DNA from 4 places in the Streptomyces sp. NPDC044984 genome. Region 3 is predicted to be linked to each of the others. Evidence: riboswitches for the same ligand, from Rfam matches in the RefSeq annotation. Region 3 holds a riboswitch; each other region holds the start of a gene.
What was found. Region 3 has a riboswitch for cobalamin ahead of AB0A94_RS05995 (prenyltransferase/squalene oxidase repeat-containing protein). Riboswitches for the same ligand answer to the same signal wherever they lie in the genome.

Region 1: another riboswitch for cobalamin. It lies ahead of AB0A94_RS03475 (energy-coupling factor ABC transporter permease); the one in region 3 lies ahead of AB0A94_RS05995 (prenyltransferase/squalene oxidase repeat-containing protein).
Region 2: another riboswitch for cobalamin. It lies ahead of AB0A94_RS17540 (ribonucleoside-diphosphate reductase subunit alpha); the one in region 3 lies ahead of AB0A94_RS05995 (prenyltransferase/squalene oxidase repeat-containing protein).
Region 4: another riboswitch for cobalamin. It lies ahead of AB0A94_RS28065 (cobalamin biosynthesis protein); the one in region 3 lies ahead of AB0A94_RS05995 (prenyltransferase/squalene oxidase repeat-containing protein).

Annotation. Positions count from the first base shown of each region.
Region 1 is NZ_JBEZBE010000002.1:286,423-293,721, forward strand. It holds gene AB0A94_RS03450 (ATP-binding cassette domain-containing protein) at 1-511, opposite strand, end outside; gene AB0A94_RS03455 (ABC transporter ATP-binding protein) at 504-1,481, opposite strand; gene AB0A94_RS03460 (ABC transporter permease) at 1,478-2,365, opposite strand; gene AB0A94_RS03465 (ABC transporter permease) at 2,431-3,399, opposite strand; gene AB0A94_RS03470 (ABC transporter substrate-binding protein) at 3,420-5,009, opposite strand; cobalamin riboswitch at 5,212-5,395, shown strand; gene AB0A94_RS03475 (energy-coupling factor ABC transporter permease) at 5,425-6,135, shown strand; gene AB0A94_RS03480 (energy-coupling factor ABC transporter substrate-binding protein) at 6,132-6,548, shown strand; gene cbiQ (cobalt ECF transporter T component CbiQ) at 6,555-7,299, shown strand, end outside.
Region 2 is NZ_JBEZBE010000014.1:113,368-120,666, forward strand. It holds gene nagB (glucosamine-6-phosphate deaminase) at 1-398, shown strand, start outside; gene AB0A94_RS17520 (GntR family transcriptional regulator) at 558-1,322, shown strand; gene AB0A94_RS17525 (DUF3311 domain-containing protein) at 1,560-1,826, shown strand; gene mctP (monocarboxylate uptake permease MctP) at 1,823-3,451, shown strand; gene AB0A94_RS17535 (GNAT family N-acetyltransferase) at 3,529-4,035, shown strand; cobalamin riboswitch at 4,051-4,219, shown strand; gene AB0A94_RS17540 (ribonucleoside-diphosphate reductase subunit alpha) at 4,342-6,702, shown strand; gene AB0A94_RS17545 (ribonucleotide-diphosphate reductase subunit beta) at 6,753-7,299, shown strand, end outside.
Region 3 is NZ_JBEZBE010000004.1:104,623-111,921, forward strand. It holds gene AB0A94_RS05980 (ATP-binding cassette domain-containing protein) at 1-1,318, opposite strand, end outside; gene AB0A94_RS05985 (energy-coupling factor transporter transmembrane component T) at 1,315-2,589, opposite strand; gene AB0A94_RS05990 (SCO2322 family protein) at 2,579-3,217, opposite strand; gene AB0A94_RS05995 (prenyltransferase/squalene oxidase repeat-containing protein) at 3,214-4,449, opposite strand; cobalamin riboswitch at 4,558-4,698, opposite strand; partial or broken gene AB0A94_RS06000 (cellulose binding domain-containing protein) at 4,798-5,049, opposite strand; gene AB0A94_RS06005 (RNA-guided endonuclease TnpB family protein) at 5,108-6,331, opposite strand; gene AB0A94_RS06010 (TetR family transcriptional regulator) at 6,402-7,097, opposite strand.
Region 4 is NZ_JBEZBE010000029.1:80,389-87,687, forward strand. It holds gene cobN (cobaltochelatase subunit CobN) at 1-253, opposite strand, end outside; gene AB0A94_RS28060 (cobyric acid synthase) at 250-1,761, opposite strand; gene AB0A94_RS28065 (cobalamin biosynthesis protein) at 1,758-2,699, opposite strand; cobalamin riboswitch at 2,820-2,958, opposite strand; gene AB0A94_RS28070 (hypothetical protein) at 3,127-3,348, opposite strand; gene AB0A94_RS28075 (inorganic phosphate transporter) at 3,380-4,633, opposite strand; gene AB0A94_RS28080 (class II aldolase/adducin family protein) at 5,209-5,955, shown strand; gene AB0A94_RS28085 (alpha/beta fold hydrolase) at 6,189-7,299, shown strand, end outside.

The DNA of each region.
Region 1 (7,299 bases), on a different contig from region 3:
CCAGCATCGCGGTCATCTCGTCGCAGATCAGCCAGCGGGGACGGAGCACCAACGCACGCGCCACGCACGCGCGTTGGAGCTGGCCGTCGCTGACCTCGTGGGGGCGGCGGGTGAGCAGGTCGGAGGTCAGGCCGACGGTTCCGGCGAGTTCGGCCACCCGGCCGGGGACGGACGAGCGGCGGCCCGTGGCGCGCAGGGGCTCCGCGATCAGGTCGGCGAGGCGCAGGCGGGGGTCGGCGGAGAGGCGGGGCTGCTGGAAGACGACGCCGACGGCGGTGCGCAGCTCGCGCGGGGCGCGGTGGCGCCAGCGGTGTACGGGGGTGCCGTCGAGGACCACTTCCCCGGAGTCCGGACGGTGCAGGAGGGCGGCGACCCTCGCCAGGGTGGACTTGCCGCAGCCGCTGGGGCCGAGCAGGCCGACCGACTCGCCCGGGGCGACGGTGAGGGTCGCGTCCCGGACGGCGGGGGCGCGACGGTCGTAACCGGCGGTGATGGCGCGCAGTTCAAGCACGGATGTCCTCGGGGGTGGGTGCCGGGGCCGGGTGGTGGCAGGCGATCGACCCGGTGAAGGGCGGGAGCGCCGTGCAGGCGTCGGTGGCCCGGTCGCAGCGGGCGGCGAAGGCGCAGCCGCCGGGGAGGTCACCGAGTTCGGGGGGCATGCCGGGGATGGGGGTGAAGGCCCGGTCGGGGAGGGCGTCCAGGAGGCCCCGGCTGTAGGGGTGGCGGGGGCCGGGCGTGCCGAAGAAGGCGGCTGCGTCGGCGAGTTCGACGATGCGGCCCGCGTACATGACCGCGACCCGGTCGGCGACGCGTTCCGCCGCCGCGAGATCGTGGGTGATCATCAGCAGGGCCCGGTCGCCGTCGGCGTCGACGTGGCGGCGCAGTTCGTCGGCGGTGCGGTCCACCAGGTCGCGGTCCAGGCCGGTGGTGGGTTCGTCGGCGAGGAGCAGGGGTGCGTCGCCGATCAGGGCGAGGGCGGTGGCGGCGCGCTGGGCGAGACCCCCGGAGAGCTCGTGGGGGTGGCGGTCGAGGTGGTCCGGCGGGAACCCGGCGCGTCCGGCGGCCCCTTCGGCCGCCGCGCGCAGGGCCGCGCGGCCCCGGACGCCGGTGAGCTGGGCGACCGTCTCCTCCATCTGGGAGCGGATGGTGCGTACCGGGGTGAGGTGGGCGGCGGGGCTCTGCGGGATGAGGCCGATGCGCCGGCCCCGCACGGTGCGGGCGAGGACGCGTTCACCGGCGGTCAGCAGGTCCAGGTCGCCGAGCAGCGCGCTGCCGGCGGTCTGCGCGTTGGCGGGGAGCAGGCCGAGGAGGGCGGAGGCGAGGACGGACTTGCCGCAGCCGCTCTCACCGATCAGGGCGAGGCATTCGCCGGGCGCCACGTCGAAGCGGGCGTCGGTGACGGCGGCGATCCGGCGGCCGCCCGGCAGCAGGAAGCGTACGGAAAGGCCGCGCACCGACAGCACGGGGGATCGCTCGGTCACAGCGTCAGCTCCGATCGGCGGCGGGGGTTGATCCGCTCCCGCCAGACACCGGCGAGGCCGGCGACGGCGAGGGTGGGGACGATCAGGAACAGGCCGGGGAAGAGGGTCGGCCACCACTGTCCGGCGAGCAGGGAGCCGCGGGCGTCCTGGATGAGGGTGCCGAGGCTGGCGGTGTGGGCGGGCAGGCCGAGGCCGAGGAAGGACAGGGCCGACTCGTGCCACATGGCGTGCGGCACCATCAGGACGGCGGCGAGGCCGGCCTGGGGCAGCACGCCGGGCAGCAGGTGCCGCACGACGACCCGCCACCGGGAGGCGCCGCCGGAGACGGCCGCGTCGATGTAGGGGCGGGAGCGCAGCGAGAGGACCTCGGCGCGGACGATGCGGGCGGTGGACAGCCAGTGGGTGAGGCCGACGGAGATCACCACCGGCCAGACGCCCGGCCGGAACATGGCGACGATGAAGACGCCGAGCAGCAGGTGCGGTACGGAGGAGAAGGTGTCGACCAGGCGCATGACCGCGCGGTCGGTCCAGCCGCCGAGCGCGCCGGCGGCGGCGCCGACGGCGGTGCCGATCACGGTGGCGGCGAGCGCGGCCACCACGCCCACGAGCAGGGAGACCCTGAGCCCGTACACGCAGCGCAGCAGCAGGTCGCGGCCCACGTCGTCGGTGCCGAAGGGGTGGGACCAGGACGGCGGCAGGAGTTTGGCGGCGAGGTCGACGGCCTGCTGGTCGAGCCGGACCAGCGGCGGTACGAGGAGCACCGCGAGGACCGTCACGGCGACCAGGACCGCGGAGACGCGCAGGCGGAGGGTGTGGGTGGAGCGGCGGGCGGTGCCGTGCGCGCGCCACACCGTCTTCGTCACGGCGGTGGTGTCAGCAGCCATGGGGGTCACATCCGTGGGGGTCACGTCCATGGGAGTCGCGTCCATGGGAGTCACGTCCATGGGGGTCACATCTCATTCAGCTTCACCCTCGGGTCGATCAGTCCGTAGAGCAGGTCGGCGAGGAGGTTTCCGGCGAGGACGGCGGCGGTGGCGAGGGTGGTCAGCGCGGCCAGCAGCGGGAAGTCGACGGAGGTGGCCGCCTCCACGGTGGCCGCGGCGATGCCCGGCCAGCTGAACACGGTCTCCACCAGCAGGGCGCCGGTGATGAGTTCGGGGACGCGGGAGCCGATCAGGGTGAGCACGGGCAGCAGTCCGGAGCGCAGGGCGTGGCCGAGCAGGACGGTGCGTTCGCTCAGCCCGCGGGCGCGGGCGCCGCGCACGGGGTCCTCCGCGAGGGCGTCGCCGACGCCCTGACGGACGTAGAGCGTGAACCAGGGCAGCTGGGAGACGGCGAGGACGCCGGCGGGCAGGATCAGGTGGCTCGTGACCTGGCCGAAGGTGACCTGTTCGCTGCCGGTGTCGGTGAGGCCGCCGGCCGGGAGGACGTCCAGGTGGAGGGCGAACAGCCAGACGGCGAGCAGGGCGGTCCAGAAGACCGGTGCGGCCTCCAGGGCGTACGCGAGGGAGGTGACCGTGCGGTCGAGGAGCGAGCCGGGGCGGCGGGCGGCGAGCACGCCGAGCACGGTGCCGAGCAGGACGGCGACGGCGAACGCGACGGCGCACAGCAGGGCCGACCAGACCAGGCGTTCGCCGATGACCTCGGCGACGGGCTGGCGCATGACGGTGGACTGGCCGAGGTCGCCGCCGAACGCGGAGGTCAGCCAGTCCCACCAGCGGGCGGTGAACGGCCGGTCCACGCCGAGGTTCTCGCGCAGCCGGTCCAGGGTCTCCTGGTCGGCGCCGAGCGCGGCGGTGCCGGCGTACGCCTTGACGGGGTCGAAGGGGGAGGCGGCGGCGACGGCGAACACGCCGAAGGTGACGACGAGCAGCACGGGCACGGCGAACAGGGCCCGCCGTGCCGTGAGCCGGGTCATCTCTCCCCAGGGGAGGGAAGTCATGCGCCGGGCTGCCAGTCCTCGACGTTCCACCAGGGGCCGCTGGCGAAGCCGTGCTCGTGCGGTTCGGTCTGGGTGGTGAGGTCCTGCCAGCGGTCGGCGAGGACGTACATGTGGTCGATGTGGGTGAGGAAGGTGTAGCCGGGGTTCTTCACCAGTTCGCGCTGGAGGTCGTCGTAGGCGGCCTCGCGGTCCTTCGGGTCCTGGCTGCGGCGGCCGGTGTCGAGGGCCTCGTCGACGGCCGGGTTGTCGTACAGGGCCATGTTGTTGAAGCCGTCCCCGGCGAGGGAGGAGTGCAGGAGCGTGTAGAGGCCGAAGTCGGGGTCGCCGGTGCTGCCGAAGCCGGCGAGGACGGCGTCGTGCTTCATCCGGGGCTCGATGACCTCCCAGGTGGCGCTCTCCACCTCGACGTCGATGCCGGCCTTCTTGGCGTCGGAGGCGTAGGCGAGGGCGTGGTCCTGGCGGACCTTGTCGCCGGAGGGGTAGTAGAGGGTGAAGCGGGCGGGGCGGCCGTCCTTGGCGCGGATGCCGTCCTCGCCGGGCTTCCAGCCGGCCTCGTCGAGGATGCTCTTGGCCTTGCCGAGGTCCTGGGGGCGTTCGACGTCCTCGGCGAACCAGGGGTCGTCGAGGGGCAGCGGGCCGTAGGCGGGGCGGCCGGCGCCGTCGAGGATCTTGTCGACCATGGTCTCGCGGTCCACGGCCAGGTCCAGGGCGCGGCGGATCGCGGTGTCGCCGGCGACCGGGTTGCCGGTGGGGAGGGTGACGGCGCGGAAGTCGTACGACGTCGCCCGGTACGTCTTCTTGCCGTCGTCGCTCTTGAAGGTGGCGGCGAGGTTGGGCGGGAGGGTCGCGCCGTCGAGGTCGCCGGAGCGCAGCCGGGTGGCGCGGACGTCGTCGTCGGCGATGATCGCCATGGTGAGCTTTTTCACCTTCGGCGCGCCGCCCCAGTAGTCCGGATTGGCCTTGAAGGTGAGCTTTTCGCCCTTGCTCCAGCCGGTGAGGACGTACGGGCCGGTGCCGACCGGCTCGGTGTTGAAGGAGCCGGTGTTGGGGTCCTGTTCGCCCGCTACGTGCTCGGGGACGATGGGCAGCACCGTGCGGGCGGCGAAGGCCGCGTAGGGGTAGTCCAGGGTGAAGACGACCTTGTCGTCGCCGTCCGCCCGGACCTGCTTGACGGCGTCGAGTTCGCTCTTGGCGGTGTTGTTGGTCTCGTCGTCCAGGACGGTGCGGTACGTGAACACCACGTCGTCGGCGGTGAGCGGTTCGCCGTCGCTGAACTTCACGCCGTCGCGCAGGGTGTACGTGTAGGTGCGGCCGCCGTCGCTGATCTCGGGGAGCGCCTTCGCCAGGGCGGGCTTCAGCTTCATGTCGGCGTCGCGGGCGAGGAGTCCGTCGAAGATCTTGGAGTTGCCGTCCTTGCCGTAGCCGAGCAGGGGGCTGAGGGTGTCCGGTTCGGACGGGACCCCGATCACGACGGAATCGGCGGACGCCCCGCCGTCCGCGCCGCCGTCGCCCGGCGCCGAGCAGGCGGCGACCGCGCCGGCCATCGCGAGCGCGGCGGCGGCACCCCGTATTCGTCGGGTCGTCATCGAACCTCACATCCCTGATGCCTGGAAATCGTTGTTGCATATTAATTGCAGCAAGGTACTGCCCAGGACACCGGCCCCTCACTCCCCCGCCCCGGCGGGCGGCGCCGCTCGTGTCAAGTGCGCAGGTGCGCGCCGGTGCGCGAGCTGCCGGGCGCCGTCCGCGCGCCCCCTGTGGCCGCTTGTCACCGGACCGGAACGGGCACTACTGTCACCACGCCTTGGTGACGGGAAATCGGTGCGACACCGGTGCGGCCCTCGCCACTGTGATCGGGAAGTCCGGCTCCAGTCCTCACGGACGGCCACTGGGTCCTTCGGGACCCGGGAAGGCGGAGCACGGGCGGTGGTACCCGTCAGCCAGGAGACCGGCCAAGGCGCGTCAACCATCCACGAGGTGCTGGAGAGGGTCTGCTGAGCCATGCACATAGCCGAGGGTTTTCTGCCACCGGCGCACGCGGTCGCCTGGGGCGTCGCGGCGGCGCCGTTCGTCGTCCACGGAGCCCGGTCGCTCGTCCGCGACGTCAGGGAGCATCCCGAGAGCACGCTGCTCCTCGGCGCGTCGGGAGCGTTCACGTTCGTCCTGTCCGCGCTGAAATTGCCGTCCGTCACGGGGAGTTGCTCCCACCCCACCGGCACGGGTCTGGGCGCGATCCTGTTCCGGCCGCCGGTCATGGCGGTGCTGGGCACCATCACCCTGCTGTTCCAGGCGCTGCTGCTCGCCCACGGCGGGCTGACCACGCTGGGCGCCAACGTCTTCTCGATGGCGGTCGTCGGCCCCTGGGCCGGGTACGGGCTCTACCGGCTGTTGCGCCGGTACGACGTGCCGCTGATGGTGGCGGTGTTCTCCGGCGCGTTCGTCGCCGACCTGTCGACGTACTGCGTGACGAGCGTGCAGCTGGCGCTCGCCTTCCCCGACCCGGGCAGCGGCTTCCTGGGCGCGCTGGGCAAGTTCGGCTCCGTCTTCGCCGTGACGCAGATCCCGCTCGCGGTGAGCGAGGGGCTGCTGACGGTGCTGGTGATGCGCATGCTGGTGCAGTCGAGCAAGGGGGAGCTGACGCGGCTCGGGGTGCTGGTGACATCGGCGGCCGGGCGGAAGACGGCGGACTCGGCGGAGGCGGTGGCCCGATGAGCCGCAACGCGAAGATCAACACGCTGCTGCTGGTGCTCGTGGCCGCCCTCGCCGTGATCCCGCTGGTCTTCGGGCTCGGCGACCACAAGGAGGAGCCCTTCGCCGGCGCGGACGCCGAGGCGGAGACGGCGATCACCGAGCTCGACCCGGACTACGAGCCCTGGTTCTCGCCGCTGTACGAACCGCCGTCCGGCGAGATCGAGTCGGCGCTGTTCGCCCTCCAGGCGGCACTCGGCGCGGGCGTCCTCGCGTACTACTTCGGGGTGCGGCGCGGGCGTCGGCAGGGGGAGGCTCGGGCGCTGGAGCGGCTGCGGGCGGAGGCGGACGCGGACGCGGATACGGATACGGCGGACACGGACACGACGGACACGGACACGGACGCCGAGGCCGTTTCCGAACGACGACGGGGCTGACGGCACGTGCTGCCGATCGACGCGGCGGCGCACGGCAGTCGCTGGCGCCGCCGTCATCCCGTGGACAAGGCCGTGCTGGGGCTGGGCCTCACCGTGCTCGCGATCTCGCTGCCGCCCTGGCCGGGCGCGGCCCTGGTGCTGGTGGCGGCGCTCGCGGTGCTGCTCGGCCCGGCGGGGGTGCCGGGCCGGCGGCTGTGGCGGGCGTACCGGGTGCCGCTGGGCTTCTGCGTCACCGGGGCGCTGCCCCTGCTGGTGCGGGTGGGCGGGCCGGGCGGGTTCGTGTCCTGGGCCGAGGACGGGCCGCCGCGCGCCGGGGAGTTGCTGCTGCGCACGTCGGCGGCCTCGCTGGGCGTGCTGCTGTTCGCCTTCACCACGCCGATGTCCGACCTGCTGCCGCGTCTGGTGCGGGCCGGGGTGCCGGCCCCGCTCGTGGACGTGGCGCTGGTGACGTACCGGATGAGCTTCCTGTTGCTGGACTCGGTGCGCCGCGTCCGCCAGGCGCAGGCGGCCCGGCTCGGGCACACCACCCGGGCGGCGACGTGGCGTTCGCTGGGCGGGCTGGGCGCGACCGCGTTCGTCCGGTCCTTCGACCGGGCGGCGCGGCTGCAGACCGGGCTCGCCGGACGCGGTTACGACGGCACCCTGCGCGTGCTGGTGCCCGAGGCCCGTGTCTCCGTCCGGTTCACGGCGCTGAGCGTGGTGCTCCTGGTGGCGCTGGCCGCCCTCACCCTCGTACTGGAAAGGCGACTGC
Region 2 (7,299 bases), on a different contig from region 3:
TGCTCGGGATAGGCACGGACGGGCACATCGGGTTCAACGAGCCGTGCTCCTCGCTCGCCTCGCGCACCCGGATCAAGACGCTGACCGAGCAGACCCGGGTGGACAACGCCCGCTTCTTCGACGGCGACATCGACCAGGTCCCGCACCACGTCATCACCCAGGGCATCGGCACCATCCTGGAGGCCCGTCACCTGGTCCTGCTCGCCACCGGCGAGGGCAAGGCGGACGCGGTCGCCGCGACCGTCGAGGGGCCGGTGGCGGCGGTGTGCCCGGCGTCCGCGCTGCAGCTGCACCCCCACGCCACGGTGGTCGTCGACGAGGCAGCCGCCGCCAAGCTGAAGCTCGCCGACTACTTCCGGCACACCTACGCGAACAAGCCGGACTGGCAGGGCATCTGAGCGGCCGCCCATGGTCTGGACCAACCCTTTGTCCCAGGGGTATACAAAGGGGATCGCGGAGCGTGCGGGGCACACCCCCGTCCCGAGCCGTGCCACGATGTCAGCCGTGGCCGATGGGGATGTCGGTCGTTTCGGCACCCGGAGCCGGGAAGGCAGAGCATGAGCACCGACGTCAGCAGTGCGGAGAACGAGGGTGGGACCACGGTCCGTACGGCGCGTGTGCCCAAGTACTACCGGCTGAAGAAGCACCTGCTCGACATGACCGAGACGGCGCCGCCCGGCACGCCGGTCCCGCCCGAGCGCACCCTGGCGGCGGAGTTCGACACCTCGCGCACCACCGTGCGCCAGGCGCTCCAGGAACTGGTGGTCGAGGGTCGCCTCGAGCGCATCCAGGGCAAGGGCACCTTCGTCGCGAAGCCCAAGGTCTCCCAGGCGCTCCAGCTCACGTCGTACACCGAGGACATGCGCGCCCAGGGCCTGGAGCCCACCTCGCAGCTGCTGGACCTCGGCTACATCACCGCCGACGACCGGCTCGCCGGGCTGCTCGACATCACGGCCGGCGGGCGGGTGCTGCGCATCGAGCGGCTGCGCATGGCCAACGGCGAGCCGATGGCCATCGAGACCACCCATCTGAGCGCCAAGCGCTTCCCCGCGCTGCGCCGCAGCCTGGCGAAGTACACGTCCCTCTACACCGCCCTGGCCGAGGTGTACGACGTCCGTCTCGCGGAGGCCGAGGAGACCATCGAGACGTCCCTGGCCACCCCGCGCGAGGCCGGCCTGCTCGGCACCGACGTCGGCCTGCCGATGCTGATGCTGTCCCGGCACTCGCTGGACCGGGACGGACAGCCGGTGGAGTGGGTGCGGTCGGTGTACCGGGGCGACCGGTACAAGTTCGTCGCCCGCCTGAAGCGCCCCCAGGACTGAGCCCGGCCGTCCCCGCAGCGGGCCCTCGGCAGATCTTCGGCGGGCCCTCGATGGGTCCCCGGCGGGTCCGCAAAACCCGGCGAAGCGGGCGGTCGGCAGGGATTGCGTTGCTGTTTCCTCTCGGTTGAGCGGCGCCTGGGTACCGCTATGCGGACGAGGGGTTACGACCGCGCCACACCCTGACCTAGATTTCCTGCGCATTACCGCCGGTGATCAGTGAGGGGACGGAGCCGTCTGATGTCACAAGCCCCAGAAACCAGAGGAGGGCCGGTGGTGACGCCCGTGCGCGTCGTCATCGCCCTCTGTCTCGTCGCACCATTCGTGGCCATGCTGTGGGTCGGGTCCTACGCGAAGACCGACCCGGTGTTCATCGGCATCCCCTTCTTCTACTGGTACCAGATGCTGTGGGTGCTGGTCTCCACCGCCCTGACGATGATCGCGTACAAGCTCTGGCAGCGTGACCAGCGCGCCCGCTCGGCCGCGAAGGGCGGTGCGTCGCAGTGAACGACGGCGTCAACGGCGTGGCACTCGCCGTCTTCATCTTCTTCTTCCTGCTGGTCACGGCGATGGGCTTCATGGCCGCGCGCTGGCGCAAGGCCGAGAACGAGCACAGCCTGGACGAGTGGGGTCTGGGCGGGCGGTCCTTCGGGACCTGGGTCACCTGGTTCCTGCTCGGCGGCGACCTGTACACCGCGTACACGTTCGTGGCCGTACCGGCGGCGATCTACGCGGCGGGCGCGGCCGGCTTCTTCGCGGTGCCCTACACGATCCTGGTGTACCCGCTGATCTTCACCTTCCTGCCCCGGCTGTGGTCGGTGTCGCACAAGCACGGGTACGTGACGACGTCCGATTTCGTGCGCGGCCGGTTCGGCTCGAAGGGGCTGTCGCTGGCCGTCGCGGTCACCGGCATCCTGGCCACGATGCCGTACATCGCGCTCCAGCTGGTCGGCATCCAGGCCGTGCTGGACGTGATGGGCGTCGGCGGCGGCGAGGACACCAACTGGTTCGTCAAGGACCTGCCGCTGCTGATCGCCTTCGGTGTGCTGGCGGCGTACACGTACTCGTCGGGTCTGCGGGCCCCCGCGCTGATCGCGTTCGTCAAGGACACGCTGATCTACATCGTGATCGCCGTGGCGATCATCTACATCCCGATCAAGCTGGGCGGCTTCGACGAGATCTTCGCCTCCGCGCGGGAGGCGTACAGCGAGACCAACCCGGCCACGGGCGCGCCGCGCGGTGCGCTGGTGCCGGGCGAGGCGGGCCAGTGGACGTACGCCACGCTGGCGCTGGGCTCGGCGCTCGCGCTGTTCATGTACCCGCACTCGATCACCGCGACGCTGTCCTCGCGCAGCCGTGAGGTGATCCGCCGCAACACCACGATCCTGCCGCTGTACTCCCTGATGCTGGGCCTGCTGGCGCTGCTCGGCTTCATGGCGATCGCGGCCGGGGTCAAGGTCAGCAACGGCCAGCTGGCGATTCCGCAGCTGTTCGAGAACATGTTCCCGGACTGGTTCGCGGGCGTGGCGTTCGCGGCGATCGGCATCGGCGCGCTGGTACCGGCGGCGATCATGTCGATCGCGGCGGCGAACCTCTTCACCCGCAACATCTACAAGGACTTCATCAAGCCGGACGCGACGCCGAAGCAGGAGACCCAGGTCTCCAAGGTCGTGTCCCTGCTGGTGAAGGTGGGCGCGCTGGCCTTCGTCCTGACCATGGACAAGACCGTCGCCATCAACTTCCAGCTGCTCGGCGGCATCTGGATCCTGCAGACCTTCCCGGCGCTGGTGGGTGGCCTGTTCACCCGCTGGTTCCACCGCTGGGCGCTGATCGGCGGCTGGGCGGTCGGCATGGTCTACGGCACGGTCGCCGCGTACGGGGTGGCCTCGCCGACGCAGAAGCACTTCGGCGGGTCGTCGAAGGAGATCCCGGGCATCGGCGAGATCGGCTACATCGGCCTCACCGCGTTCGTGATCAACGTCCTGGTCACGGTCGTCCTGACCTTCGTCATGAGGGCCGTCAAGGCGCCCGAGGGCATCGACGAGACCAAGCCGCAGGACTACACGGCGGACGCGGGTGACCCCGGTGTCCAGGTGGAACTTCCGCCGGCCACGGCGGGCAGCAGCCACTGACGCCCGCGACGCGGGACGACGGGCCGCCGGAGGAATCCGGCGGCCCGTCGTCGTACCCGTCCGGCACACTCCCCCCCATGGACATCGTCATCCGGCCGGTGGAGCCCGGCGAGCACGGGGAACTCGGTGAGATCACCGCACAGGCCTATCTGCTGGACGGGCTGCTCGACTTCGGGGAGAGCGACGCGTACCTCGGTGAGCTGCGGGACGTGGCGAAGCGGGCGGCGACCGCCGAGGTGCTGGTCGCCGTGGAGAACGGGGCGGTGCTGGGCGGGGTGACCTTCGTGCCGGGTCCCGGCCCGATGGCCGACCTGGCCGGGCCGGGCGAGGCGGAGATCCGGATGCTCGCGGTCGCCCGCGCGGGCCGCGGCCGGGGCGCCGGGGAGGCCCTGGTGCGTGCCTGCGTCGACCGGGCGCGGGCCGCCGAGGGGTGCGTGCGGATCGTGCTGTCGACCCAGCGCCCCATGTGCTCCGCCCACCGCGTCTACGAGCGGCTGGGGTTCACCCGCAGCCCGGAGCGCGACTGGAACCCCCTGCCGGACCTGGACGACATCACTCTGCTCACCTACGAGTTGACGCTCTGACACCTTCGCGACACAACATATGGGGTTGGCGGCGGCACCCGACACAAGATGTATGCTCGTGCTCGCTGTCGTCGCAGGGGAATCCGGTGCGAATCCGGAACTGTCCCGCAACGGTGTACCCATGCCCGCGTACGCGTGTGCCTGGGCGTCAGTCCGAGGACCTGCCGACAGTGCGCCCGGCCGTCCGGTCCGGGTGCCTGGACGTCCGGGCCTCGTGGAATGGGCCGGTGGACGCGACGCCGCGTGCGCTCGTGTGCTGCCCCCTGCCCGCTTCGAGGCCCCGTGCCGAGCGAGGGAGAGCCCCACGTGACCATCGCGCCAGCCGATCCGGCCTCAGCGATCGACGTGACCGAGGAGAGCGGCGGCCCCGGTGCCGCGCTGCTGCGGACCCTGACCGAGCTGACCGCCGACCTGCCGGACGCCGACCCCGGCCGGGTCGCCGCCGCCGCGCTGCGCGGCCGGTCCGCTTCCGCCGACGAGGCGGAGCTGCGGGAGCTGGCCACCGAGGCGGCGGCCGGGCTCATCTCCGAGGACCCGGCCTACTCCCGGCTCGCCGCCCGGCTGCTGACCCTCTCCATCCGGGCCGAGGCCGCCTCACAGGGCGTCACCTCGTTCACCGGGTCCGTCGCGACCGGGCACCGCGAGGGCCTGATCGCCGACCGGACCGCCGGGTTCGTCCGGCTGCACGCGGACCGGCTCGACGCGCTGATCGACACCGGCGCCGACGACCGCTTCGGCTACTTCGGCCTGCGTACCCTGCACAGCCGCTACCTGCTGCGGCACCCGCTCACCCGCAAGGTCGTCGAGACGCCCCAGCACTTCCTGCTGCGGGTCGCCGCCGGACTCGCCGAGGACGACAGCGCGCGCTCGGTGGACGAGGTCGCCGCGCTGTACGGGCTGATGAGCCGCCTGGACTACCTGCCCTCCTCCCCCACCCTGTTCAACTCCGGCACGCGGCACCCGCAGATGTCGTCCTGCTACCTCCTCGACTCCCCCAAGGACGAGCTGGACTCCATCTACGACCGCTACCACCAGGTCGCCCGCCTCTCCAAGCACGCCGGCGGCATCGGCCTGTCCTACTCCCGTATCCGTGCCCGGGGTTCGCTGATCCGCGGCACCAACGGGCACTCCAACGGCATCGTCCCGTTCCTGAAGACGCTCGACGCCTCGGTCGCCGCCGTGAACCAGGGCGGCCGGCGCAAGGGGGCGGCGGCGGTCTACCTGGAGACCTGGCACCTGGACATCGAGGAGTTCCTGGAGCTGCGCGACAACACCGGCGAGGACGCCCGCCGTACGCACAACCTGAACCTCGCGCACTGGGTGCCGGACGAGTTCATGCGCCGGGTGGAGGCCGACGCGCCCTGGTCGCTGTTCTCCCCGGCGGACGTGCCCGAACTGGTCGACCTGTGGGGCGAGGAGTTCGACGCGGCGTACCGGGCCGCCGAGGCGAAGGGCCTGGCGAGGAAGACCCTCCCGGCCCGCGAGCTGTACGGCCGCATGATGCGCACCCTCGCGCAGACCGGCAACGGCTGGATGACCTTCAAGGACGCCGCCAACCGCACGGCGAACCAGACCGCCCAGCCGGGCCACGTCATCCACTCCTCGAACCTCTGCACGGAGATCCTGGAGGTCACCGACGACGGGGAGACGGCGGTCTGCAACCTGGGGTCGGTCAACCTCGGCGCCTTCGTGGAGCAGGGGGACATCGACTGGGAGCGCCTCGACGAGACGGTGCGCACGGCAGTGACGTTCCTCGACCGGGTCGTCGACATCAACTTCTACCCGACCGAGCAGGCGGGCCGCTCCAACGCCAGGTGGCGCCCCGTCGGTCTCGGCGCCATGGGCCTGCAGGACGTCTTCTTCAAGCTGCGGCTGCCCTTCGACTCCCCGGAGGCGAAGGCCCTGTCCACGAGGATCGCCGAGCGGATCATGCTCGCCGCGTACGAGACCTCCGCCGACCTCGCCGAGCGGGACGGCCCGCTCCCGGCCTGGGAGAAGACCCGTACCGCCCGGGGAGTACTGCACCCCGACCACTACGACACCGACCTGACCTGGCCGGAGCGCTGGGCGGCGCTGCGGACGCGGATCGCCTCCGTCGGGATGCGCAACTCGCTGCTCCTGGCGATCGCGCCCACCGCCACCATCGCGTCGATCGCGGGCGGATACGAGTGCATCGAGCCGCAGGTGTCCAACCTGTTCAAGCGCGAGACGCTGTCCGGGGAGTTCCTCCAGGTCAACTCGTACCTGGTGGACGACCTGAAGCGGCTCGGCGTGTGGGACGCGCGCACCCGTGAGGCGCTGCGCGAGGCGGGTGGCTCGGTGCAGGACTTCACCTGGATCCCCGAGGAGGTGCGCCGGCTGTACCGCACGGCGTGGGAGATCCCGCAGCGCGGTCTGATCGACATGGCCGCCGCCCGCACCCCGTTCCTGGACCAGGCGCAGTCGCTCAACCTGTTCCTGGAGACGCCGACCATCGGGAAGCTCTCCTCGATGTACGCGTACGCCTGGAAGCAGGGCCTGAAGACCACGTACTACCTGCGCTCCCGCCCGGCGACCCGGATCGCCCGCGCGGCGGCCCGCACCACCGTCCCCGTTCAGCAGGCGGCCGACCCCGAGGCCGTCGCCTGCTCCCTGGAAAACCCCGAGTCCTGCGAGGCCTGCCAGTGACGACCACCAAGAACCTGCTCGACCCCGGCTTCGAGCTGACGCTCCGTCCCATGCGCTACCCCGACTTCTACGAGCGCTACCGGGACGCCATCAAGAACACCTGGCACGTGGAGGAGGTGGACCTCCACTCGGACGTGGCCGACCTGGCGAAGCTCAGCCCGGAGGAGCAGCACCTGATCGGCCGGCTGGTCGCGTTCTTCGCGACGGGCGACTCGATCGTGGCCAACAACCTGGTGCTGACGCTGTACAAGCACATCAACTCCCCCGAGGCGCGGCTGTACCTGTCGCGGCAGCTCTTCGAGGAGGCGGTGCACGTCCAGTTCTACCTGACGCTGCTCGACACCTACCTGCCCGACCCGGACGACCGGGCGGCGGCCTTCGCGGCCGTGGAGAACATCCCGTCCATCCGGGAGAAGGCCGAGTTCTGCTTCAAGTGGATGGACTCGGTGGAGCAGATCGACCGGCTGGAGACCCAGGCGGACCGCCGCCGCTTCCTGCTCAACCTGATCTGCTTCGCCGCGTGCATCGAGGGCCTGTTCTTCTACGGGGCGTTCGCCTACGTCTACTGGTTCCGCGGCCGGGGTCTGCTGCACGGGC
Region 3 (7,299 bases):
GGCCCTCGGACAGGTCGCGGGGGTGGGTGTCGTCGGCCACCGAGGGGAGCAGCTCGGTCAGCAGGGCGCGGCAGGTGCCCGGCTCGGCGCCCGCGTCCCCGTCGGCGGCCGCGCACTCCGCCGCGACCGTGTCGGCGTACAGGAGGTCACGGGGTTCCTGGGGGACCAGGCCGACGCGGCGGACCAGGTCGCGGGGACGGGTGCGGTGGGGGACCGCGTCGCCGGCGCGGACCGAGCCCGAGGAGGGCGCGACCAGGCCCACGAGCGCGCTGAGCAGCGTCGACTTCCCGGCGCCGTTGCGGCCCATGAGGGCGATCGTCTCGCCGGGGGCGACGGTCAGGTCGATGTGGCGCAGGGCCTGGACGCGGTCACGGCGGACCGCGAGGGAACGGACCTCGGCCACGGGGGTGGGGGCCGGGGTGTCGGGCTTCCTGCGCGGGAACAGGCGCCGGGGGGCCGGTGCCTGTTCCGGTGGCTCGGGTTCCCGGGCGGGCGGTCGCCTGTCGGCGAGGCGGTCGCGCAACGGGCCCGCCCTGCGGCGGGCGTCGCGGACCGTCAGGGGGAGGGGGGACCAGCCGGCGAGGCGGCCCAGGTCGACCACGGGGGGACGGACGGGGGAGACCGCCATCGCCTCCGGCGGGGTGCCGAGCCGCAGCCGCTCGCCGGGGCCCGGCAGCAGGGCCACCTGGTCGGCGTACTGGATGACGCGTTCCAGGCGGTGTTCCGCCATGAGGACGGTGGTGCCGAGGTCGTGGACCAGGCGCTGGAGGACCGCGAGGACCTCCTCCGCCGCCGCGGGGTCGAGGGCGGACGTCGGTTCGTCGAGGACCAGCACCCGGGGGTGCGGGGTGAGGACCGAGCCGATGGCGACGCGCTGTTGCTGGCCGCCGGAGAGGGTGGCGAGGGGACGGTCGCGGAGGCCGGCGAGGCCGAGGAGGTCCAGGGTCTCCTCCACCCGGCGGCGCATCACGGCCGGAGGGAGTCCCAACGACTCCATGCCGTAGGCGAGTTCGTCCTCCACGGTGTCCGTCACGAAGTGGGAGAGCGGGTCCTGGCCCACCGTGCCCACGACGTCGGCGAGTTCACGCGGCTTGTGGGTGCGGGTGTCGCGGCCCGCGACCGTGACCCTGCCGTGCAGGGTGCCGCCGGTGAAGTGCGGGACCAGGCCGCTCACCGCGCCGAGCACCGTCGACTTGCCGACGCCGGACGGGCCGACGAGCAGGACCAGTTCGCCCTCGGGGACCTCGAAGTCGACGCCCCGGACGGCGGGTTCGTCCACGCCGTCGTACGTCACCGACACGTTCTCGAAGCGGATCACGTCGTCGGCTCCTTGCGGGTGTGCGACGCCTCGGGGGCGGGGGTGACGAAGGCGGGGAGCAGGCCGATCAGGACGGCCGCCGCCGACCACAGGGGAAGCGTGGGCGCGACGAGCGGGACCACACCGGGGTGCAGGGCCGCCGGATCGCGGGACGCGGCGAGGGTCAGGAGGGCGGCCACGGCGACTCCGGACGCCGTGACCAGCCAGGCGCGGGCGTCCCAGGGGTCCGGGCGGTAGCGGGTGCGCAGGGTGCGTCGTCCGCCGAGCCACAGGCCCGCGAGGGCGGCGGCGACACCGGCGAGGAGGACGGGGAGGCCGTAGGCGCCGCCCTCGGCGGTGAGCAGCCCGTACGTCCCGGCGCAGACGCCGAGCAGGCCGCCGAGGGTGAGGGCGGCGGTGGTACGGCGGACGGCGGGGGGTACGTCGGCGGTACGGCCGTATCCGCGCGCGTCCATCGCGGCGGCGAGGGCGACCGAGCGTTCCAGCGCGCCCTCCAGGACCGGGAGTCCGACCTGGAGCAGGCCGCGGACGCCCTTGTCGGGCCGGCCCCGCAGCCGGCGGGCGGCACGCAGGCGCTGGACGTCGGCGACGAGGTTCGGGGCGAAGGTGAGGGCCACGACGACGGCCACGCCGAGTTCGTACAGGGCACCGGGGAGGGACTTGAGCAGGCGGGAGGGGTTGGCGAGGGCGTTCGCGGCGCCTACGCAGATGAGGAGGGCGGCCAGGCGGAGGGCGTCGTACAGGGCGAAGGTGAGGGCCTCGGCGGTGACCTCGCCGCCGAGGCGGATGCCCTGCGCCCAGTCGGGGAGGGGGACTTCGGGGAGGTGCACGAGCACGTGCGTGCCGGGGATGGGGGAGCCGAGGAGGACGGCGAAGGCGAGGCGGACGAGGAGGACGGCGAGGGCGAGTTTGACGAAGGCGCCGTAGGAGCGGGACCAGGGGGCGTGGGGGCGGCGGGTCGCCACGACGTAGGCGGAGACGGTGATGAGGAGGGTGAGGAGGAGGGGGTTGGTGGTGCGGGTGGCGGCCGTGCCGAGGGAGAGGGCCCAGAGCCACCAGGCGCCGGGGTGGAGGTGGGTGCGGTGCCGTTGGACGTACCCGGGGGTGGGTTGCTCCGCCGGCGCTTGCCGGGTGCCGCTGCGCCCACCCGTGCCGCCCTGGGGGTGCCTCCCAGGCCCTTTCGGGCCCTGGGGGAGGCACGACTGCCCGCAGCTGCGCGGGCACGACTGCCCGCAGCTGCGCGGGCACGACTGCCCGCAGCTACGACGCACGGCGGCGGGCCTGCCAGAGGGCTGCTGTTCCGAGGAGTACGACGACGGCGATTCCCGCTGCCAGGCCGATCGACGGGCCGGAGTCGTCCGACTCGGTCTTCTCCTCCGCGGGAGCGGCGGGCTGCTTTGCCGCGACCTGTTCCCCGCAGCCCTTCTTCGGGTAGCCCGCTATCGCGCACAGCAGGGCGTTGGTGTCGTAGCGGAGGGGTTCGGCGATCGTGGCCAGGGCCTCGGCGGTGGTGGCGTCCTCGGGGACCCGGGCGCAGGCCGTACGGGCCGTCGGCGGGGTTTCGCCGGACGGGGCGTCGGCGGGGGTGCCGAAGTCGATGACCAGGGCCACGCGTTTGCTGCCGTCGGCCGCCGGGGTCTTCGCGCAGATGGTGTCGAAGTCGGCGGTGCCCCGGGGCTTCGCCGCGTCGGCGGAGTTCTCGCTGACGGAGAAGCGGAAGCCGTGGACGTCGCCGTCGGCGGGGCGGGCGAGGGACGGGCCCTGGGTGGCGTACGTCCACGCCGTGCCGTTCCGCTCCCAGAAGGACCAGTAGCGGTAGCCGACGGCCTGGGCCTGGCCCGCGCCCGCCGGCAGGGGCAGGAGCGCGGCCAGGAACAGGACGGTGGCCCGGCGGATCACGGCTGCTGCTTCTTCGCGCGGCCGCTGATCAGGAAGCCGATGCCGATGCCGGCGACCAGGCAGACGCCGACGAACCACCAGACGCCGAAGCCGGAGTCGGACTCCGACTCGTCCTTCTTCTCGTCCTTCTCGGCCGACTTCGTCTCCGCGCTCTTCCCGGCGGCGGCCGGGCCCGTCGCGCCGAGCTGCTTCACGAGGTCCGTCCCGCCGAAGTCGCGCGGGTCGGCGCCGGTGGCGTGGGCGGCGAGGATCAGCTGGGCGTAGGCGGCGGGACCGCTCTTGGTCGCCCAGTCGGCGGCGTTCTTCTCCAGCCAGGCCAGGGACTTGCCGGCCTGCTCCGCGGAGCCCTGCGCGGCGAGTGCGACGACCGCGTCGGCGGTGTTGCCGTAGTCGGGCTGGTCCTCGGCGCCGGGGAGGGCGGAGGTGAGGTGGCCGTCCTCGGCGAGGGCGTCGGCCAGGTACGCGGCGCCGTTGGCGGCGGCCTGCTCGGGGCCGTCGGCCTTCTCGCAGGCGGCTGCCTTCGCCTCGCCCTTGCCGGGCTCGACGGCCAGGCCCGCACCCAGCGAACCGAGCACGCCCGCCGCCGTCGCGTCCGCGTTGGCGACCAGTCCGCCCTTCTTGTCCGGCTGGAAGGCGAAGGCGCCCGCGCCGTCGCCCTCGCAGGGGAGCGCCAGCGTCAGCAGGGCGTCGTAGGGGGACTTGCCGTCCTTCTTCACCTCGGCCGGCTTCTCACCGGTGGCGGCGAGCGCGCCGATGACGACGGAGGTGGAGTTGGTGTCGCTGGCGCCACCCGCGACGTAGCCCCAGCCGCCGTCCTCGTTCTGCGCGGACTTCAGCCAGCCGACGGCCTTCTTCGTGACGTCGTCGTGGCCGCCGAGCGCGGCGAGGGCCTGGACGGCGGCGGCGGTCTGGTTGGTGTCGACCGTCGTCTTCGCGTCGCACGCCTCGGCGGTGTCGGCGCGGTACGGGGCGAAGGAGCCGTCGGCGCACTGCTGGCCGGCCAGCCAGTCGACGGCCGCCTTCGGCGGCTCGACGCCGGCCGTGTGCTGGGCGAGCAGGGCGAGCGACTGGCGCCAGACGCCGTCGTACTGCGGGTCGCCGTCGCCGTACAGGGCGGAGGGGAGCGGCGCCCGGGACGGTGACGGGGACGGGGACGTGTCGGCGGCGGCCGGAGTGGCGGCGCCGATCACGGCGACGGCGGCCAGGACCGCTGCGCTGCGGCGAACATTCATGATCGGCGGGTGCCTTCCCTGCAGGAGGGCCGGGCAGCGCGGGACACCCCGGCGGCTCGGCTCCGTATGCCTCGACGGTGCCGTGCACCGGCGGAGCGCCGGGCACGTGAGCCGGTCACGGACCGTGCGGGGCAGTCCGGCTCACCGTCTTCGGCGGACGGTTCACGGTTGCGGGTCAGCGCCGGAATTGCACCGGCTTCCCCCCGTACGGTGTGATGACGACGCCGACACTCTACCCGCCCGTAGGGAAGGGGCCAGGGGTGGCTTCGGTGAGGGGGGTCACGCGGGCCGTGAGGCGCGCACCGCACCCGCAGCCCCGGAAAAGGGGTGCGGGTGCGGTGGGCCGGGTCAGGACGCCGTGCAGGCGCCGACCTGCGGCGGGGGTGTCGTACCGCCGTTCACGGTGAAGCCGAAGCTGGTCGAGGCCCCGGCCGCGAGCGTGCCGTTCCAGCTGGACCGCACCGTCATGACGGTGCCGCCGCTGTCCCAGGTGGGTGAGCCGTTCCAGACGGAGACGACCTTCTGCGGGGCCGTCATGGTGACGTTCACGCTCCAGGCGGTGATCGGCGAACTGCCCGCCGTGATCGTCACCTTGCCGTTTTGACTTGCTCCTGGGCTGAAGCCCGAGGATTCTGGCCTTCTCGACCTTGCTGTGCTGCTACGCGGCACGGACATCGGTCGGGAATCCGTGGCTTCCTGTTTCTTCGCGCTGTGCCGGGATCGCTCCCGGTCTTACCGGCGCTCCGCAGGCCGATACCGCCAGTCCGGCGGCCGTTTCGATGTTGATCGCGGCGTTGTGGTCCCGGTCGTGGACGGTACCGCAGGCCGTGCAAGTCCATTCCCGGATGTTGAGGGGTTTGGGGCCGTCCACGGTGCCGCAGACGTGGCAGGTCTGGGAGGTCGGTTCGAACCGGCCCACCTCGACCAGGGTTCGGCCGTACCGCTTCGCCTTGTATCCCAGCATGCCGGTGAACTGTGCCCATCCTGCGTCGTGCACCGACTTGGCCAGCCTGGTACGCGCCAGTCCCTTGACCGACAGGTCCTCCACCGCGATTCCTTGGTTCTCGGAGATCAGCCTTGTGGAGAGCTTGTGGTGGAACTCACGGCGTGCGTCGGTGACCTTCGCGTGGGCTCGGGCAACTTTCAGGCGGGCCTTGTCACGGTTGTTGCTCCCTTTCTGTTTGCGGGACAGCTCCCGCTGGGCCTTCTTCAGCTTCTTCTCCGCACGCCGCAGGAAACGCGGGGAGTCGATCTTCGTGCCGTCGGAGAGGACGGCGAAGTGCGTGAGGCCGAGATCGATGCCGACGGTGCGGTCCGTCTCGGGCATCCGCGCCCGGTCGGTGACAGGGTCGGTGTCGACGACGAAGGACGCGAAAAACCTCCCAGCGGCGTCCCTGAGCACGGTGACGGACGACGGCGTGGCGGGAAGGACGCGAGACCACTTCACCTTCACCGCGCCGATCTTCGGCAGGCTCAGCCTGCCACTGCCGGTGATACTCCAGCGGGCGTTGGCGGTGAACCGCACCGACTGCCGCGCATCCTTGCGCGACTTCAATCGGGGCGCGCCCACCCGGGCGCCCTTGCGGGTGCCCTTGAGGGAGGCGAAGAAGGCGCGGTACGCAGCCTCCGCGTCCCGCAAGGACTGCTGGAGCACCACCGCGGACACGTCCCCCAGCCAGGCTCGTTCCGCTGTCCGCTTCGCCTCGGTGATCAGTTTCCGGGACAACCCGGCAGCCGTCGGGAACGGCCAGCCGGCCTTGCGGGCGTCTTCACGGGTACGCACCGCGTCGTTGAACACGACACGCGCACACCCGAACGCCCTTGTCAACGCGACCCGTTGACCGGTATCCGGATACAACCGGAACGCATAGCGAAGCTGCACACGAAGATCGTACGAACAAGCCAACCCAGCCGGAACCGGGAACACCCGTTCCCCACCTCCCCCTGCTGGCTCAGCGGGCGTCCGCGGCCTCCGGGGTCGTCAGATCCATCAGGCGGCACGCCGTCTCTATGTCGACCCTGACCTGGGCGATGGAGGCGCGGCCCGAGAGCCAGGTGATCAGGGCCGAGTGCCAGGTGTGCTCGATGACCCGGACGGCCGAGAGCTGCTCGGGCGTGGGATCGGTGAGCTCCATGGCGTCCAGGATGATCCTCGTGGTCTGCCGCGAGACCTGGTCGACCTCCGGGCTCACGCTGCGGTCCGCGAACGTCAGGGCGCGCACCATCGCGTCGGCCAGGTGCGGCTCCCGCTGGAGCGCGCGGAAGGCCCGCATCAGGGTTTCGGCGACCCGCTCGGCCGGGGTCTCACCGGCCGGCGGCTTCTTCCGCAGCGTGCCGTGCAGGGTCTCCAGCTGGTCCTGCATGGTCGCGACCAGGAGATGGATCTTGGACGGGAAGTAGCGGTACAGCGTGCCGAGCGCCACCTGCGAGGACTCCGCGACCTCGCGCATCTGCACCGCGTCGAAGCCGCCCCGGCCGGCCAGCTGCGCGCACGCCCGCAGGATGCGGCGCCGGCGCGCCTCCTGGCGCTCGGTGAGCGGGGAGGCCGGGGCGGGGCGCGCGGTGCCGGCCTCCGTCGCCGCCGCCTTGCCCGCCGTGTCCGCCTTGGCTGCCCTGGCCGCCTCGTCCCTGTTGGCTTCCGTAGGCATGGGTCCCGTCCGTGACAGTCGGTGAGGGTGGATGATCAGACAGCATGGCATGCCGTCCGTCGTGGCGTGAATCACCTGATCCGCTGCTGCCAGCACCCTTACCTGCCGGTAGATTCGGATCCTCCGAACGATCAACTCTGAAACTTGTTCTAGATGAGCGTCCCGGCATAATCTCGCGTGACCGTGCAGGGAGAAGGGGGCC
Region 4 (7,299 bases), on a different contig from region 3:
CCGCGTCCGGCACGGACTCCCCGCCCAGCAGCACCGCCGGGACGCCGGACGCCTTCAGCGCCGCGAGCCCGTCCTCCCAGGCGCGCTTGCCGCCCAGCAGCCGTACGACGGCGAGGTCCGCCCCGTCGAGCAGCGCGGGCAGCTCGTCCGCGACGTCCACGCGGGTCGGGTTGCCGATCCGGTAGGGGGCGCCGGAGGCACGGGCCGCCAGCAGGTCCGTGTCGGCGGTCGACAACAACAACACAGTGCTCATGCGGGCGCTCCCGGTGGGATGAAGGGCAGTCCTTGCGGCGCGCCGGACTCGATGAGCCGCCACAGCGCGTCCGTGTCCGCGTGCTGTTCGATCAGATCGCCGAGCCGGTCGAGCTGCTCCTCGCGCAGCGCGGCGAACGAGGTGTCGGGGGCCGGCACGAAGCGGCGGCCCGCGGCGGCGGCCACCTCGCGCAGGAAGGCCCGCCGGAAACCGTCCGACTCCAGTGAGCCGTGCCAGTGCGTGCCCCAGGTCTGTCCGACCCGGCAGCCGTCCAGGAAGGGTTCACCCCCTGTGACGTCGGCGACGCCGTGATGGATCTCGTACCCCTCGACGGGCTCCCCGAGGGCTTCGCCCGAGGGACGCGTGAGGGTCTTCTCCCGCGCGAACCGCACCCGCACGGGCAGCACCCCGAGGCCGTCCACGTGGCCCCGGCGGCTCTCCACGTCGTCCTCGATGTGCTCGCCGAGGACCTGGAAGCCCCCGCAGATCCCGAGCACGGGCCGCCCCTCGGCCGCCCGCCGCTCCAGCGCCTCCGCCAGCCCGCGCTCCCGCAGCCACTCCAGGGCCCGTACGGTCCCGCGGGTGCCCGGTACGACCACGAGGTCGGCGTCGACCAGCTCCTCGGGGCGGTCCACGAACCGCACCACGACGCCCGGTTCGGCGGCGAGCGCGTCCACGTCGGTGAAGTTGGACATCAGCGGCACCGCGCAGACGGCGACCCGCAGCACGTCCTCGCCGACCGGCGCGGCGACCACGGACTCCCGTACGGCGCCGCGCAGCGACACCCTGAGTCCGTCCTCCTCGTCGATGCCGAGGCCGTGCCGGAAGGGCAGCACGCCGTACGCGCGCCGTCCGGTCAGCCCGCGCAGCATCTCCAGGCCCGGTTCCAGCAGCGACACGTCGCCCCGGAACTTGTTCACCAGGAACCCGGCGACGAGCTCCTGGTCCTCGGGGGAGAGCAGGGCGACGGTGCCGAAGAAGGACGCGAAGACGCCGCCCCGGTCGATGTCGCCGACCACCAGGACCGGCAGTCCGGCACCCCGGGCGATCCCCATGTTCACGATGTCGGTGCGCCGCAGATTGATCTCGGCCGGGCTGCCGGCCCCCTCGCAGATCACCGCGTCATACGTGCCCCGCAACTGCTCCAGACAGTCCAGCACGGTGCCGAGGAGCCGCTGCTGCCGCCCGCCGTGGTACCCGCGTGCGCTCATCTCCCCGACCGGCCTGCCCAGCAGCACCACCTGGCTGGACTGCTCGCCGCCCGGCTTGAGCAGCACCGGGTTCATCAGCGCGGTCGGCTCGACCCGGCAGGCCTGGGCCTGCATGGCCTGTGCCCGCCCGATCTCGGCGCCCTCCCGGGTCACGAACGAGTTCAGCGACATGTTCTGCGCCTTGAACGGCGCGACCTTGACGCCCTGCCGCACCAGCCACCGGCAGATCCCGGCGGTCACGACGCTCTTGCCGGCGTCCGAGGTGGTCCCGGCGACCAGCAGACCCCCACCGCTCACGATGCACGTCCCTTCATGACGCTCCGCGCGAGGACGCAGGCCCCGAGCGCGAGCCAGGCGACCCGCCGCGAGAGCCGTACCGCCCGGTCGATGTCGGACACGGCGACGGCACGCCCGCCGCCGCCCAGCACGGGCCGGTGCTCGACCCGCCCGCCGTAGGAGAGGGTCCCGCCGAGCCGTACGCCGAGCGCGCCCGCGAAGGACGCCTCGACGGGCCCGGCGTTGGGGCTGGGATGCTTCGCCGCGTCCGCGCGCCACGCCCGCACGGCCCCGCGCGGGTCCGGTCCCGCGAGCGCGGCGAGTACGGCGGTCAGCCGCGCCCCGGGCCACCCGGCGACGTCGTCGAGGCGGGCGGAGGCCCAGCCGTAGCGGCGGTGACGGGGGGACTTGTGGCCGACCATCGCGTCCAGCGTGTTGACGGCCCGGAACCCGAGGAGGCCCGGCACCCCGGCGACGGCACCCCACACCAGCGCGCCCACCACGGCGTCGGAGGTGTTCTCGGCGACGGACTCGACCACCGCGCGGGCGATCCCGTCGGCGTCCAGCGCCTGCGGGTCCCGGCCGCACAGGTGCGGCAGCCGCGCCCGCGCCGCCTCGACGTCCCCGGCCTCCAGCGCCCGCCCGATGGTGCGGGCCTCCCGGGCCAGTGAGGTCCCGCCGACGACGGCCCAGGTGGCGACACCGGTCAGGGCGGCGGAGGCGGCGGGGGAGGAGCGTACGAGGCGTGCGGCGAGGCCGCCCAGCGCGACCGTTCCGCCGACGCACACGGCGGTGTGCAGCGCGCCCCGGCCCCGGTCGTCCCGCCACAGCACCCGTTCCACGGCAGCCGCGGCCCGCCCGAAAGCGGCGACCGGATGCCCCCGGCGGGGGTCGCCGAGCAGCAGGTCGCCGAGGAGGCCGGCGGCGGCGCCGTACGCGAACACGCGATCGGCACCCATGGGTCAGCCGGCCGAGGAACCGGAGGGGAGGGCCCCGGGAAGGGGCGGAGCGTCGCTGATCGACCTCGGCAGGCAGCCGCGCATGGCGTTATGTCCTCACTCAGGGTGTCCACGCCCTGGTTCGACGAGACCGGCGGTGAGAGTTCCTGGCTCCCGGGGTGTCTACCCCGGTGACAGTGGCGGGACCGCGCCGGAATCGCACCGGCTTCCTCTCCTGCCGCCGTAGTGGCTGAGGCAGTCCACCACGGCCCCGGAAGGGCCGTCAACTTGCCGTTGACCTGCGAGGCTGAAGTGTGCTGAGGCCCACAGAGGGGCTCCGGTGGGTGAACCGCAGGCGGGGGGTGCGCGGGCGGGGGCGCACACACGCGAGCGGGCGGTGCGGATGCCGAGGCACCCGCACCGCCCGCCGGACGGAGACGATCCGTGATCAGGCCATGATCAGGTAGATCCCGTACCCCACCGCCGCCGCGCACGCCGCGAAGCAGGCGTAGGCGGCGCTGACCGCCAGGGCCGCGGACTCGCCCTGCGCGGCGGCCCGCTCGCGGCGGGACAGGCCGTTGATGCCGAGGGTGAACAGACCCACCAGGGCCACGGTGACCACGAGGCTGACGCCGAAGACGGAACCGAGGGCCGCCCAGTCGATCTTCATGGTGTTCTTCTTCCTTCGTACCGGGACGCGGTCAGACGGTCGTCTTGGCCGACGGGGCCGCCGGGTCGATGGGGGCCGGGGCCGGGATGGTGGCCGAGAGGTCCTCGGCCACGGTGCCCGCCGGGGGCGGGGTGACGGCGGCCATGGCCGTGGTCACCACACCGGCCGGCTCCCCGTCGGCGCCGTCGTGGTCGTTGACGTTGGTGTGGTCGACGACCTCGCGCCGGGAGATCTTCCAGATCGCGGCGCTGGAGGTGATCAGGAAGACGGCCACGAGGGCGGTGCCCCAGTCGCCGAAGCCGCAGACCCACTCGGCGAGCGCCGCGACCAGGGCCGCGGCCGGCAGCGTCAGGCCCCAGGCGACGAACATCCGGGTGGCCGTCGACCAGCGGACGACACCGCCCTTGCGGCCCAGGCCCGCGCCCATCACGGAACCGGAAACGGAATGCGTGGTGGAGAGGGAGAAGCCGAGGTGCGAGGAGGCCAGGATGACCGTCGCGGCGCTGGTCTGGGCGGCGAAGCCCTGCTGCGGCTGGAGGTCGGTCAGGCCCTTGCCCATGGTGCGGATGATGCGCCAGCCGCCGAGGTAGGTGCCGAGCGCGATGGCGACGCCCGCGGAGAGGATGACCCACAGGGGCGGGTCGGAGTCGGGGGCGAGGGTGCCGCCGGCGACCAGGGCGAGGGTGATGATGCCCATCGTCTTCTGGGCGTCGTTGGTGCCGTGGGCCAGGGAGACCAGGCCCGCGGAGGCGATCTGTCCGGCGCGGTAGCCCTTCGCGGAGGCGTTGGCCTCGGCCTTCCGGCCCAGACGGTAGGTCAGCCGGGTGGCGAACAGCGCGGCGACTCCGGCCACCAGCGGGGCGGCGATCGCGGGGATCAGGACCTTGGTGACGAGGACGTCGCCGTGCACCGCGCCGAGGCCGGCGGAGGCGACGGTGGCGCCGATCAGACCGCCCATGAGGGCGTGCGAGGAGCTGGACGGCAGACCGACCAGCCAGGTCAGGAGGTTCCAGAGGATCGCACCGACCAACGCGGCGAAGATGACCTCGGGACGGATGCCGGACTCGTCGACGAGTCCTTTGGAGATCGTGTTGGCGACCTCCACCGAGAGGAAGGCGCCCACAAGGTTCAGTACGGCGGACATGGCCACCGCGACCTTGGGCTTGAGGGCACCGGTCGAAATGGTCGTCGCCATCGCGTTCGCGGTGTCGTGGAAACCGTTCGTGAAATCGAACGCGAGTGCGGTCACCACCACAATCGCGAGGATCAGCGAGAAGCTTTCCATTTACCCAGGCATTCGTTCGAGGTCATTGACTGGTTGAACGTAGGTAACCAGGGTGAACGGAAGATGAACTGGAATGGGCATCGTGGTGACCGTAAGAGGGGGCGGGCGCTCCGCCGGATGGCGCAGCCGCGCCGTGCCGTACGGGAGGCCCCGCGGCGCGGGCCTTCAGGCGCTCCGGGTGAACCTCTCCGTCCGGTCGAGTGAGCCGTCGAGGAGATCCTGGTCACCCGGAAGGGTGCCGCCGCCGTTGTCGTACTGCCGGAAGGTCCACGCCGGCCGGCCGGCGGCCGGTGAGCCGCCGGACCTCGTCGCTGAAGGACCGGATCCAGCCGGTCGGGCGGTGGGCGGGCGGCGGCCGCGGAGACGGGGCGGCGGTGTGTGCTCACGGGCCGTGTTTCCCCCGGAACGGCGACGTGGCGCACGGGAGGCCCGGACGCCGCTGGGAGATCGTCGAACGGCTGACGCTCTCCGGCCAAGGGGAACCGAGGGGGTACGTGCCGGTACGCACCCTTACGGAGGGTCGGCTTCCGGCCTGCGGCGCCCCGGGCCGGGGAGCCGCCTGGCAGGATCGCGGCATGGCTGAGCAGCGGCGGGACGGGCGGGAAGCGGGGGGCGCCGGAGGCGGCGCCCGGGACGTGGGGGAGACGCGGGGGAGACGTGTGCGCGAGGAGGAGGCGCGCGCCTGGGCGGACCTCGTCGGCACCGCGCGCCGGACCGTCGCCGACGGGCTCGTCGTCGGCACCTCCGGCAACGTCTCGGTGCGGGTCGGCGAGACCGTCCTGGTCACACCGTCGGGAGTGCCGTACGACCGGCTGACGCCGGACGACGTGACGGGCGTCGACCTCACCGGCCGGCAGGTCCTCGGCACGCTCGTCCCCACCAGCGAGCTGCCCATGCACCTGGCCGTCTACCGGACCACCGGCGCGCACGCCGTCGTGCACACGCACGCCGTGCACGCGACGGCCGTCTCCACGCTCCTCGACGAGCTGCCGCTGATCCACTACATGGCCGCGGCACTCGGCGGACCCGTCCGGGTCGCCCGCTACGCGACGTACGGCACGGACGAATTGGCCGAGAACATGCTCCGCGCCCTCGACGGCCGCACCGGCTGCCTCCTGCAGAACCACGGCACCGTCACCCACGGCACGACCCTCGCCCAGGCCTACGACCGCACGGCCCAGCTGGAGTGGATGTGCCGCCTCTGGCTGACCGCGTCCTCCGTCCCGGGCCTGTCCCCGCACCTGCTGACCCGGGAGCAGCTGACGGAGGTGGGGGAACGCCTGCGGGGCTACGGGCAGCGAACCAGCCCGTCCGGCGCTTGAGGGCGAGGCCCGCGGGGCCGATGGAGGTCCGGGGCGCAGCCCCGGGGACGACGGGGGTGCCTCCCGCTCGAGCGAAGCCGAGAGTGGGGGAGGGAAGGGGCGGCGGGGGCGAGACGCCCCACCCGCGGCCCCCGCCGGCGTGCCCGTCTCCCGCGGCCGGACGGGACCTGCCGACCGGCCGGCCGTGTGGTGCCCACTGGCCGGGTACACGTTCCGCCATGACACTGGAGAACGTGCGCACTGCCAGAGCGACGGCCGCCGCCGTCACCGCCGTGATAGGGGCCGGCGCCGCCGCGGTGGCCGCCGGCCGGTTCGCCAGCGACGCCGCGCTCAGGACGCCCCCGGGCGGCCCCCTGCCCACCGAACCCGGACTCACCGTCCACGCCACCGCCGCCGGTCAGATCGCCCTCACCAGGGACCTCGCCACCCTGCGGCCCGGACGCCACGGCCTCAGCGGAGACGGTTTCCACGCGGTCGTCGGACCCGTACTGCCCGGCACCCCGGACTCCGCCGACACCGTCGTGCGCCGCCTCGAACGCGTCACGTACGGCACCCTGGAGCCCGGCGACCGCGCCTGGCTCACCCCGAACCTGTACGTCGGCGACCCGGGCGGCGCCCTCGGCCTGGACCACACCGACCTCGAGGTCCCCGGCGAACTCGGCCCCCTGCCCGCATGGTTCGTGCCGGGTGCCCGGGACACCTGGGTGGTCGCCGTCCACGGCCTCGGCACCACCCGGGAACACACCATGAACCTCATGGAGTTCCTGCACCGCCACCGCTTCCCGGTGCTCGCCCCCGCCCACCGGGGCGACCCCGGCGCGCCGCGCTCCCCGGACGGCCTCAGCCACCTCGGCGAGACCGAGTGGCGCGACCTCGACGCGGTGCTCCACCACGCCGTGGACTCCGGCGCCCGGCAGGTCGTCCTGTACGGCTGGTCCACCGGAGCGGCCATGGCGCTGCGCGCCGCCGCCCGCTCCGAGGTGCGCGCACGCGTCGCCGGTCTCGTCCTCGACTCCCCGGTGCTCAACTGGGAGGCGACCCTGCGCGCCCTCGCCGCGGCCCGGCACACCCCGGGCGTGCTGCTGCCGCTCGCGGTCCGCGCCGCCCAGGGCCGCACGGGCCTGTACGGCGACCGCAGGCCCGGCGCCGTCCACCTGGACCGGATCGCGGTCCCCACGCAGATCTTCCACGGCCCCGACGACACGGTGGCGCCGTGGCGGTTCTCCCGCCGCCTCGCCGCCGACCACCCGAACACCATCACCCTGCACACCGTCAGGGGCGCCCCGCACGGCGCGATGTGGAACGCCGACCCGGGGGCCTACGAGGAGGCGCTGCGGCGCTTCC